DNA from 4 places in the Ureibacillus sp. FSL K6-2830 genome. Region 1 is predicted to be linked to each of the others. Evidence: riboswitches for the same ligand, from Rfam matches in the RefSeq annotation. Region 1 holds a riboswitch; each other region holds the start of a gene.
What was found. Region 1 has a riboswitch for S-adenosylmethionine ahead of metA (homoserine O-acetyltransferase MetA). Riboswitches for the same ligand answer to the same signal wherever they lie in the genome.

Region 1 (3,174 bases):
TTATTGATGAAGTATCAAAAGCAACACCGCCTGAATTATTGCTTCCAATGTTAAAAGGGAAAAAAATTATTCTTGTCGGTGACCACCATCAGTTGCCACCATTAATCGGTGACGATACATTTGAAGAAACATTGGAAGTAGTTATGAAAGAAAGCGACACTTTTGAAGAAAAAAGGGAACTCGAGAAGCTTTTGGAAGAATCATTATTTGAACGTCTATATAAAAATTTACCTAGCACAAATAAGATAATGCTTGGAATTCAATACAGAATGCATGAAAAGATTATGCAAACCATCACTCCATTTTATAGGACCGGCAACGAGTCCTTACAGTGTGGTTTAGATAATTCTGATGAAGCAAGAGATCATAAATTAAATGGCAATTATGTAAAACGCCATGAACATTTATTATGGTTCGATCTACCAAACGAGCCACTTTACTTTGAAGAAAGAATGAAGGAAGGCGCTAGTTTATTGAACTCTTCCGAACTAGAAACAATAAGGAAGCTATTAATCGATTTAAACGAAGCAACTGCAAAATCAAAAGAACAAGGCTTACTTGAAAATGATGCTTTAAAATCCGTTGGTGTGATTAGTTTCTATCGAGAGCAAGTAAATCGAGTTAATTTGTTAATAGAAGAGTTGAATTTGTCCCATTTACATATTCGGACAGGCTCTGTCGATAAATTCCAGGGTATGGAAATGGACGTTATACTACTAAGTATGGTTCGAAACAATCCACATGGAGAAATCGGTTTTGCAAAAGATTACCGCCGGTTAAACGTTGCATTATCGAGAGCAAGAGAATTACTGATGATTATTGGCAGCTCAGAAATGTTCATGAATCGACCAAAAGCAAAGAACACTAAAGAAATGTATCAATATCTATATGAAGTAGTCGAAAAACAACAAGGTATTCGAAAAATAACAAAGGAGACGTTCTTAACATAAACATGGAACTCCATCAAATACAGCAACAATTAATAAAAAAGCTTGAAAAAGAAAAAGCTGGTTTAATCATTCATACCGATATTTGGTGTATTCCTATGCATACGTATGAAATCACTTATCAGCCAGTTCGAAAGAGGACGATGGATATATTAATGAAAATTTTACTTTTCTCTTGCCAAAAATCAACTTTCGAAAGGGCTGAACAGCTCAGTGAAATTTTACTGGTAGAGCCACTATTTATAGAAGATTTATTACGGAAAATGCAAAAAAATGGGTTGTTGATACGGGAAAATAACTATTATCAACTTACCGAAAAAGGAATGAAACAATTTTCTCTAGGAGTATTTGAAGAGGAATTAGAACCCGTAGCAATAGAGCTACTATATAGCCCTGTACATCATCAAATCGTAGAAGGCGATATTGAGGAAGTACTAGACTTTGATGATTTTCCGGAACAAATCTATCGTTATATACGTAATGAAGAGGGGCCAATCAGTGCACCTTTTATGATGAAAGCAATACAAAACATGCAAGCGACGGAACTGGAAGAAGATCATCAACAAATCAAATCCATACTATCAATGGAAAATACTCAAGTAAATGATGTCCCTTGTATCGAATTCATTATTTGGAACGTTGAAAACAAGGAATTATTTATCCGCGTATGGAATACATTATTTAATAGTTGGGATCAACAATTAGAACAAGAATTGAATGAGAAAGAGAGCTCGGAATGGCTAACAAAAATGCAGAGTAAAATAAAATAACCTAATATTGCAAATCCCTATTAAATGTGTTAGGATTATCTTAATTTTATAAGGATTCAAAACTTTCTTATCAAGAGAAGCGGAGGGACTTGGCCCAATGAAGCTTCAGCAACCTCTAACGGATGTTAGAAAGGTGCTAATTCCAGCAAGGCTATGCCTTGGGAGATAAGAGAGTGTGTGCAAGAAATTGTGTACCCTCTCATTCTCTTTGCTGGAATGAGAGGGTTTTATATTAAGAAAATTTAGAATTGGGGGACTAGAGAAATGCCTATCAATATTCCGAAAAATTTACCTGCTGGAGAAATTTTAAGAAATGAAAAGATTTTCGTGATGGAAGAAGATCGTGCTTTATCGCAAGAAATACGACCATTAAATATTTTAGTTTTTAATTTGATGCCTGAAAAAGAAAAAGCGGAATTGCAATTGTTGCGTTTGCTTGGCAATACGCCTTTACAAACCAATGTAACATTTTTAAATACGGCATCATATGAGCCAAAAAATGTGTCAAAAAGCCATTTGGAATTGTTCTATAAAACCTTTGACGAAATAAAGCATCGCCGATTTGACGGCATGGTCATCACAGGAGCGCCAGTAGAGCGGATGGAATTTGAAGAAGTGAATTATTGGAAAGAATTTACTGAAATTTTAGACTGGGCACAAGAAAATGTGACATCGATAATTTATATATGTTGGGCGGCACAAGCAGCACTATATTATCACTTCGGAATAGGGAAATTTGAGTTGCCGAAAAAATGTTCCGGCATCTATTCACACACGATAACAGACTTAACAAACGATTTAGTTCGTGGTTTCAATGATGAATTTGTGGCACCTCATTCTCGATACACGTCAGTTTCCTTGGAAGAAGTGCAACAACATCCTGATTTACAATTGTTGAGCTATTCTGAAGAAGTAGGGCCTTTTATCATTCAATCAAAAGATAATAAACACATTATGATTACAGGACACTTGGAATATGATGCAACAACTCTTAAGGAAGAATATGAGCGTGATATTAAGAAAGGTTTACCAGTGGAAATACCAGCAAACTATTTCCCTAACAATGATCCAACAAAAGAGCCAAAAAATAGTTGGAGAGCGCATGCCCATCTGTTGTTCTACAACTGGTTGAACTACTACGTTTACCAAGAAACTCCTTATGACTGGCATTTCGTGGACGGCCATGATCCAATTGATTATCATATTTAATGAAAACTGTAAAAATTCTTCTCCCACGGAAGAATTTTTACAGTTTTTTTATTAATAAAACAATTCATACATATGTATGACAATAACGAGTGCAAAATGAAGTTCTTGAACAAATAAAGAATTCATAATTGGAAATACTCAATAATATGTAAAGGGGGTAATGAAATGTCCGAACAGCTACATTATGGTGATGATTATAAATTTATTCCCGTCACTTCTATATTAAGTGGGGTAGGACTAAACATTAC
Region 2 (3,174 bases), 540 kb from region 1:
AGTGATCATCTAAAATAGCTTGTTTTTAAAATTGAAATATGTCAAACTGAAAAAAAGATTACATATCAGATGGAGGGTAAAAGTATGTCAATACCAAAGGAATTACGTTATACGAAGGAACATGAGTGGGTAAAATTAGAAGATGGTAAAGTACGTGTTGGAATAACTGATTTCGCACAATCTGAACTTGGTGATATCGTATTCGTTGAACTTCCTCAAGTTGGAGACGAAATTCAAATGAATGAACCTTTCGGAAGTGTGGAATCAGTGAAAACGGTTTCTGAATTATATGCGCCTATTTCTGGTAAAGTTGTTGAGGTGAATACTGAGCTTGATGATAGCCCAGAATTAGTAAATGAGTCTCCTTACGAAAATGCTTGGTTGATTGTTGTTGAACCTGCAGATTCTTCTCAACTTGATGAATTGCTTACTGCAGAACAATACGAAGAAATTATTTCTGAATAATCTGTCTAAAACGCCAGGGAAAGAACTGGCGTTTTTTTAAAATCAAAATATAATATGTAAACAACACTATTCATCGTTTCTTCAGTTCTTATATAATACGTGGGGTGAGTAAAAATGCATTACGAAAAATGTATCATTGTAGAAGGTCGTTCAGATATGTTGAAATTGGCCCCAATTTTAGCGGAAGATGTGAAGATTGTCTGTACAAATGGTACTATAAGTGAAGAGGCGTTACTAGAGCTTATTGAGCCCTATGAAGAATGTCAGCTATATACTTTTTTTGATGCCGATCAATCCGGAGAAAAACTAAGAAAATTAATGAAAAGAATTTATTCGGAGGCTACTCACCTAAATGTTCCAAGAACATATATGGAAGTTGCAAACGCACCACGAAAAGTGTTAGCTCAATTACTGAAAGAAGCGAGATTTTTAGTTCATAAAGAATATTTAGCATAGGAAATGATTGATATGGAAGAATGGACAATAGAGAATTGGGAAGAAAAAGTAAAAGAAAATAATATCACAGCATTTTATTTATATACCCCTATTTGCGGAACATGTAAAATTGCATCAAAAATGATGGAAGTTATTGAAGAACTTCTTCCACACATTCCGATTGGGAAAGGAAATATTAATTTTTTGGAAGAATTTGCATACGAACAACAAATCGAAAGTGTTCCTTGTCTACTTATAACAAAGGACGGAAAAGTGCATGAAAAAGTCTATGCATTTAAATCCGTACAAAACTTATATGAAAAGTTGATTTTATAGTTGACAGATGATAGATTACGTGTTACATTGTTTCCATAATTAAATAACCGAATAGCAAAAAACTCTTATTAAGAGTGGTGGAGGGAAGTGCCCTATGAAACCCGGCAACCATCATATCATTGATATGATAAGGTGCCAAATCACGCAAAGTATTTATTACTTTGAAAGATAAGAGGAAGTTTTACGATATCTAAGTAGGTTGTTCAACTTCCCTTCTACTTATCAAAGTAGAAGGTTTTTTTATTGAAATGAAAGATTATATACATAACACTATGGTCAAAGGGTAATAAAAAGTGTAAAATGCACAATTGTAATATCAATACATATTGCGGTTTATAAAGGAGTACTCAAACATGATTGAAGTAAAAAATGTCACAAAAATCTTTAAAACGAAAAATGGGGAATTAACCGCAGTTGATCATGTAAATTTGTCTATTCAAAAGGGTGAAATTTTCGGAATCATCGGATATAGCGGTGCTGGAAAAAGTACATTGATTCGCCTATTGAATGGACTCGAGAAACCAACGAGCGGTTCTGTCATAGTGAATGGTCTTGAAATTTCTTCAATTAAAGGAAAAGAGTTACGGCTTGCTCGCCAAAAAATCAGCATGATCTTCCAACATTTCAATCTTTTATGGTCAAGAACAGTCGCAGAAAATATTGCTTTTCCTTTAGAAATTGCAGGCGTACCAAAAGAAGAAAGAGAAAAAAGAGTTCACGAATTAATTGAACTTGTAGGTTTAAGTGGAAGAGCGGATGCTTATCCATCCCAGCTTTCTGGTGGACAAAAACAACGGGTTGGTATAGCAAGAGCATTAGCCAACAATCCAGAAGTATTGCTTTGTGATGAAGCCACAAGTGCTCTAGACCCAGAAACAACTGATTCAATTTTACGATTATTATCAGATATTAATCAGCGTCTTGGGTTGACAATTGTTTTAATTACCCATGAAATGCACGTGATTCGAAAAATTTGCCATCGCGTTGCGGTGATGGAAGCTGGACGTGTCGTTGAACAAGGTGATGTTCTCGAAGTGTTCCAAAATCCTCAAGCTGAAATAACGAAAAATTTTGTGATGCAAGTTTCGGATTCAAGAGAATCAAAAGAATCCATTGAACACATTTTGAAAAATTATCCTTCCGGAAAATTAGTAAAATTAATTTTTGTTGGAAATACAACAGAAAGACCGATTATTTCATATTTAATTAAAGAGTTCCAGTTGGATATCAACATCCTTCACGGCAATATTTCACAAACGGTGAATGGCTCTTATGGAACGTTAATTGTTCAACTTGACGGTGATTCTGAAAATGTCGAGAAGGCTTTGGAAAAACTGAAATCGATGAATATTAAAACGGAGGTGATTACGAATGATTGAGGCATTATTTCCGAATGTAGATTGGACAAAAATGTGGGAAGCAACCTATGACACACTCTACATGACAGCTATTTCTACAGCAGTTACCTTCGTTCTCGGCATAATCATAGGTATACTGTTATTCTTAACAAGTCCACACCAACTTTGGGCTAACAAAATTGTTCATTTCTTGACGGGGTCCCTTGTGAATATCTTCCGTTCGATTCCGTTTATTATATTAATTATTTTATTAATTCCGTTTACAAAATTTTTACTCGGAACTATTCGTGGTGTAAATGCGGCTTTACCAGCGTTAATTATCGGTTCAGCGCCGTTTTATGCGCGTTTAGTATTAATCGCTTTACGCGAAGTAGATAAAGGTGTTATTGAAGCCGCAAGATCGATGGGTGCGAATACTTTCACAATTATATGGAAAGTATTAATTCCTGAATCCAAACCTGCGCTCATTTCTGGAATTACTGTCACAGCTGTTGCTCTTGTTGGTTATACAGCGATGGCAGGAATCATAGGTGCAGGAGGTTTAGGGAACTTAGCTTTCTTAGAAGGTTTCCAAAGAAGT
Region 3 (3,174 bases), 1.3 Mb from region 1:
AAATGACAGATCAGCCTATTTATTAATGTGAATTGTATTCGAATGGGAATACAACTCACATCGTATTAAATTATTTTTGCTACAAATGAGTAGCCTTTCGATTAAACGCCTTTGAGAAAAATTTGAATTATCTACTGCAAATGAGCAGCCTTACTCAAACAATTATTTTAAGAAACTTTGAATAATTGGATCGGCTGCGAATGAGCAGCACTTTCCTATTAAATTTTTCTCTGCAAATGAGCATTTTTTCTCTTGAATCACAGAGGATTTTAATGTTGCAAATGAGCAACTTCTTCTCATAAACGACTATTATGGGAGCGTTTAATGCTTTATTTTTTAACAGCCGCAAATGAGCAGCTATTATTAGCGATTCAATAGCGGTTCTTAGAGAGCTTGAACGAATGATTAAGCCTTATTTACACTAAATTCTGCCTCAGCTTTTGCTAAAGCTTGATCTAAATCTGCAATAATGTCATCTACATTTTCTAAGCCGATGGATAAGCGAATGAGTTCTTCCCCTACTCCAGCAATTTTTAATTCCTCAGCAGATAATTGTTGGTGAGTTGTTGATGCAGGATGAATAATGAGCGATCTTGCATCTCCAACATTCGCTACGTGAGAGAATAATTTCACGTTGTCAATTACCACTCGACCTGCTTCACGACCACCTTTAATTCCGAATGTTACCATTGATCCGTAACCGTTTTTTAAATATTTCTTCGCAAGGTGGTGAGATGGGAAGTTTTCATCCCCTGGATAATTCACATATTCTACGTATGGATGGTTTTTCAAGAATTCCACAATTCTTTCTGCGTTTTCACCGTGTCTCACGTAGCGAAGGTGAAGAGTTTCCAATCCTTGCAGGAAGCTAAATGCTGCATCTGGACCTAAAGTTGGACCTAAGTCGCGTAATAATTGAACACGTAATTTTGTTGCAAAAGCAGCTCCTGCTGTATCGATGCCGTAACGAATTCCGTGATATGTGAGATCGGGCTCAGTGAATCCTGGGAATCGACCTTGTGTCCAGTCAAATTTACCCCCATCTACAACAATTCCTCCGATTGTTGTACCGTGTCCCCCAATCCATTTTGTTGCCGAGTGTATTACGACGTCTGCTCCAAATTCAATTGGGGTGCATCCATATGGAGATGGGAACGTATTGTCAATAATTAATGGTATGCCATTATCGTGAGCGATCTTTGCCACCGCTTCAATATCTAAAATATTTAAACTAGGGTTTCCCACCGTTTCAGCATAAATCGCTTTTGTCTTGTCCGTAATCGCTTTGCGGAAGTTTTCTGGATCTCTTTCATCTACAAATTTTGTAGTAATTCCCCAGCGCGGCAATGTGTTTGCAAATAAGTTGTATGTTCCACCATATAAGGAACCAGCTGAAACAATTTCATCTCCTGCATTCGCGATGTTTAAAATGGAGAATGCAATCGCCGCCTGACCGGAAGATAAAGCAACAGCTGCAGTACCACCTTCTAGTAAAGCAACACGCTTTTCAAATACATCTACAGTTGGATTCATAATGCGAGAATAAATATTACCCACTTCTTCAAGAGCGAATAATTTGCGCGCATGTTCTGTGTCTTTGAATGCATATGCTGTTGTGCGATAAATAGGAACAGCAATAGCACCTGTAGTAGGGTCAGGTTGTTGGCCACCGTGAAGTAATAACGTTTCTGGCTTGAATTCGGACATCGTTTTCTCCTCCTAAATAAATAATTGATGGATTTCTTGAGGAGGCATTGAAGTAAAACAAAAACCCTCTTCTTATATAAGAAGAGGGTGTTGTATGCACGTACATTTCCTCCTCTTATCTTTCAGATCCATACGATCTGTAGGATTTAGCACCTTTGCAATTTTCTTGCCGGTTGCCGGGCATCATAGGGCCTAGTCCCTCCGCCTCTCTTGATAAGAGTATTAATTTGATTTCCATCGTTAGATTAACTATAAAACATAGTATGCCACTCTGTCAACTAATTTTTTAAAAATTTGAAACTATTTTTTATTTTATTGAGTATAATATATTAAAATGCACTTTTCTATAAAGGAGTCCAATAGAATGATAACTGCAGTGATTACATTTCTTATTGTCGGCTATTTTATTGGATGTATTCATGGGTCAAATGCAGCACAATTACTTTCCGGTGTGAATTTAAAAGAAGCTGGACTCGGCAATGCAGGAGCTTCCAACGCTACCCTTACGCTGGGCTGGAAATACGGCATACTTGTTGGATTCATTGATATCGGAAAAGGAGTTTTTGCGATTATCTTAACAAGATATTTTTTAGATCACTATACACTATTTGAAACTGAGCAAATCTCAATTTTGCTCTATTTGACAGGTGCCGCAGTAATTCTAGGTCATAATTTTCCCATTCATATGCGCTTCAGAGGCGGTAAAGGAACCGCTTCCCTCATCGGAATATTCCTTGCAATCAATTGGAAGTTTGGTCTTCTTTCTGTGATTGCTCTTGTCATTGTCTCTTTATTATCCAACTATTTAATTATCGGTGTATTCTTTTTGTATATCGTTTTTGCTATAAACTCTTTGCTATTTGAACCAACTATTTGGCCATTCATCATCGTAATATTGCTGTTATTGGTTGCAACGATTTTACATTTGGAAAATATTAAACGCATTAAACTCGGTACAGAACCAACCATCAATGCTGCTTTTAAAAGAGAGAAAGATGAAACCGCATAAAAAAATCTCCCGTAAAGGTAATACACCTAACAACTACGGGAGGTTCTTTTTATTTCATTCTTCGATTTGAGAATCATCACGATATATTTCTTTCCCCTTAAAATAAGTTAACACGACTTTCGCTTCACTGATCTCACTAGGAGGTATTTTAAAGATATTTTTATCTAATATGATAAAGTCTGCTTGTTTCCCCACACGAATCTTCCCAATCCTTTCTTCTTTTCCTATTTGTCTTGCCGGATAGATGGTGTAACTACGAAGCATTTGTTTCAACGTAGCACTTTCTTTTGGCCATAACGGTTTAAGATTTTTTTCTTCTTTCGCATGAAGTCTAGTCATTCCCGTTTCAATTCCGTATAGTGGATTCAACTCGCCAAAAGGATAATCACTCGAAGATGAAACTGGTAATCCCCGCTCAAAATAGCTTTTCATTCGATGCAAATCTTTTAATTCTTCCA
Region 4 (3,174 bases), 1.2 Mb from region 1:
ATCCATCAAATTCTTCCCCACCAAAATCTTCCGGTGTTAAATTTTCCTGCTGGAGCATTGTTCCCATTGCACCATCGATAATCAATATTCTTTTTTGCAATTGTTCCTCTATTGGATGATTAACCATTTGCTTTAACTCCTTTATTTTGCTCGTCAAGTTGTTGAATATATTGCAATAGTTGTAAAGTGATTTCATATCGCATAAACGGCGTAATTAGATAAATGCCGTTGAAGTATTTCGTTGCTGTATCTAACAATTCTTTTGCAATTTCTAGTCCTACTTTTGTTTCTTGTTCTTTATTTCCGCTTACTTGTTGCATTCTTTCTAACACATCATCAGATAATTTAATTCCCGGTACTTCATGATGCAAAAATTCCGCATTTTTAAAACTAGTAAGCGGCATAATTCCTATATAAATTGGTGTATCTAAATGTTTTGTCGCTTCATGAATTTCCACAATTTTTTCCTTCGAATAAACTGGTTGCGTAATGAAATAATCCGCACCATGTTCAATTTTTTTCTCTAGACGGCTGACAGCACGATCTAACACTCTCACGTTAGGATTGAAAGCCGCTGCTACTGAGAAATTCGCTTTTTTTCTTAGTGCTTTGCCAGAAAAAGAAATTCCTTCATTTAACTGTTTAATTAATGATATCAATTCCATCGATGAAACGTCATAAACACTTGTTGCACCCGGAAAATCCCCTACCTTTGTTGGATCACCAGTTACAGCCAACACATCATGAAGGCCAAGAGCATTGAGTCCCATTAAATGGGATTGCAGCCCAATTAAGTTTCGATCTCGGCAAGTAATATGTGGCATTGTGCGTATGCCATATTGCAGTTTTAAAATGGCCCCCATTGCCAAGTTACTAACCCTTGGAGATGCTAATGAATTGTCTGCCATCATGATAAGATCTGCCCCTGCATTGTAAAGAGCTTTTGCTCCTTCAACAAACTGTTCAATTTCAAGATGCTTCGGCGTATCCAATTCTACAATGACAGAACGTGCTCTTTTTGCTTTTTCGTGGAGAGGTTCAAAATTATGCGGTTCAGGCTCGCGAATGATTATTTCCCTCTGAGGTTTTGCCTCTTTCTTTTCAACCGGCTGAAAATGAGCAAGCTTCTTTTTCATCGCTTCAATATGTTTCGGTGTTGTACCGCAACATCCTCCAATGAGCCTTACTCCTTCATTGCATAATTCAACCGTTGCCCTTGCAAAATAATCTACTTCTGATTCGTAAACGACACGCCCCTCTTCAATATCTAATAAAGAAGCGTTCGGATAAACAGATAAATACGCTCGTTCAGGAATTTCTACCTGTTCAAAAGCCTGTATTGTGTGGTATGGACCAAGTCGACAGTTCACCCCTACAATATCTGCACCTAATTTTTCTAACTGCTTTAATGCTTCATTCAATTTCATGCCATTCATTAATACGCCCGGCTCTTGCATTGAAACTTGAGCAATGATGGGCATATCCGTCATGGCTCGTAACATTTTTAACGTCTCGCATAGCTCTTCAACATCATAATAAGTTTCTAACAACAAACCATCTAACTGCCCCGCAATTAGCACTTCTGCTTGTTCACGAACTGCTGCAAGAATTTCATCTAATGTATAATCTACTTTGCGAACACCGCGGATACCACCAATCGAACCTAAAATAAACACTTCACTGTTCTTGGCTGCTTGTTTGGCAACACCTATCGCACCTTCGTTAATTTCCACTACTTTTGACTCCAAACCATAACGAGTGAGCTTGATTCGATTAGCGCCATATGTATTCGTTTGAATAACATCTGCGCCAGCTTGTATGTATTCACTATGAATTTTTTTAATGATTTCCGGTTTTTCAATATTCATTTCTTCGTGACAATTTTCAAGTCCATATGAATATAACAGCGTTCCCATAGCACCATCTGCAACTAACACTTTATGTTTTAACGCATCTAGTAGCCCCATTCGAAATTCCCTCACTTTTCTTTACTTCATAAATTTTCTGTCAATTCATCTAATAGAAAAAGCCTTCTTGCGAAAGAAGGCTTGTCATTTCCTTTAGAATTCACCTTATCTTTCGGCAATTGCCGCTGGATTTAGCACCTTACTAAACATTTTTAGTGGTTGCTGAAGCTTCACCGGGCCAGTTCCCTCCACTTCTCTTGATAAGTCATATTCGATTTTAAAATATCAATATAATAAGTTACATCATAAAATCAATACTTCATTTTGTCAAGTTAATTAGTCGGAATTATTTAAAAAGTTGTTTATAATTTGGTTTGCTGTTTCTTTCCCGTTATCAATGCATGCACCAATTCCTACGCCGAAATAAGAGCAACCAGCAATGTAAAGATTCGGATAGAGGTTATCTAATTTTGTAATTATTTCTTGCAAAGCTTCATGATGAGCTAAATCATAAGTTGGCATGGCATCGATCCATTTTGTAATATTCACAATGGTAGGTTGTGCTTCTATATTCAAACTGAGTTGAATATCGTTCAAAGCAACCTTTGTTAACTCTTCATCACTCATTTTCACTAATTCTTGGTAGCGAGGATTACTTTCTTTATAAAACAGTCGAACAAGTAGATTTCCTTCTGTTGAAGTATGCTTCCATTTACGGCTTGTCCAAGTAGAGGCATTACATAATAAATCGCTGTTGTAGGAAACGATAAATCCAGTGCCATCCTTAGGCAAAATAGAATCTGGTAGATCGAAGCCTACATACATCGTAATGGCTGATGCATTTTTAAATTTGTTGAAATAAGGATTTAATTCATCATTATTTAAAACTTGCTTCACGACTTGGTTGGGCAATGCTAACACAACAACATCCGATTCCAATTTTTCTCCGTTAGCGAAGGAAATTTCATAACGTTGTTCTTTTTTCTCAACAAGTACTGTTTCAGTATCTTTATATATTTCTACATCCACAAGCAGTTCTTCCATTCGATCAATTAGTTGAGATAGTCCGTTTTTAAAAGAAAGGAATTTTTTATTCGCTTCCCGTTCAAACTTTTCCCGATTTGCTTGCAAACCTTTCATTATACTTCCATATTCATTTTTGTAATCAACTAAGTATGGAAGCGTAGAGGCAATGGACAATTTATAAATGTCCCCTGAGTAAACACCAGCTAATACAGGAGCTATTTGTTTCTTCACAATTTCTTTT

Region 2: it holds a riboswitch for S-adenosylmethionine, as region 1 does, so the genes downstream of both, NSU17_RS12770 (methionine ABC transporter ATP-binding protein) here and metA (homoserine O-acetyltransferase MetA) in region 1, are expected to answer to the same signal.
Region 3: it holds a riboswitch for S-adenosylmethionine, as region 1 does, so the genes downstream of both, NSU17_RS08850 (O-acetylhomoserine aminocarboxypropyltransferase/cysteine synthase family protein) here and metA (homoserine O-acetyltransferase MetA) in region 1, are expected to answer to the same signal.
Region 4: it holds a riboswitch for S-adenosylmethionine, as region 1 does, so the genes downstream of both, NSU17_RS09530 (bifunctional homocysteine S-methyltransferase/methylenetetrahydrofolate reductase) here and metA (homoserine O-acetyltransferase MetA) in region 1, are expected to answer to the same signal.

The regions. Positions count from the first base shown of each region.
Region 1 is NZ_JBBOQR010000001.1:3,135,882-3,139,055, reverse strand. It holds gene NSU17_RS15550 (DEAD/DEAH box helicase) at 1-950, shown strand, start outside; gene NSU17_RS15545 (hypothetical protein) at 953-1,717, shown strand; SAM riboswitch class I at 1,782-1,889, shown strand; gene metA (homoserine O-acetyltransferase MetA) at 1,982-2,926, shown strand; gene NSU17_RS15535 (MBL fold metallo-hydrolase) at 3,092-3,174, shown strand, end outside.
Region 2 is NZ_JBBOQR010000001.1:2,592,118-2,595,291, forward strand. It holds gene NSU17_RS12750 (arsenate reductase family protein) at 1-5, shown strand, start outside; gene gcvH (glycine cleavage system protein GcvH) at 85-465, shown strand; gene NSU17_RS12760 (toprim domain-containing protein) at 580-921, shown strand; gene NSU17_RS12765 (thioredoxin family protein) at 934-1,236, shown strand; SAM riboswitch class I at 1,299-1,411, shown strand; gene NSU17_RS12770 (methionine ABC transporter ATP-binding protein) at 1,590-2,615, shown strand; gene NSU17_RS12775 (methionine ABC transporter permease) at 2,608-3,174, shown strand, end outside.
Region 3 is NZ_JBBOQR010000001.1:1,799,950-1,803,123, reverse strand. It holds gene NSU17_RS08850 (O-acetylhomoserine aminocarboxypropyltransferase/cysteine synthase family protein) at 406-1,707, opposite strand; SAM riboswitch class I at 1,820-1,927, opposite strand; gene NSU17_RS08845 (glycerol-3-phosphate acyltransferase) at 2,072-2,716, shown strand; gene NSU17_RS08840 (amidohydrolase) at 2,771-3,174, opposite strand, start outside.
Region 4 is NZ_JBBOQR010000001.1:1,943,174-1,946,347, reverse strand. It holds gene metH (methionine synthase) at 1-127, opposite strand, end outside; gene NSU17_RS09530 (bifunctional homocysteine S-methyltransferase/methylenetetrahydrofolate reductase) at 120-1,967, opposite strand; SAM riboswitch class I at 2,070-2,174, opposite strand; gene hemG (protoporphyrinogen oxidase) at 2,244-3,174, opposite strand, start outside.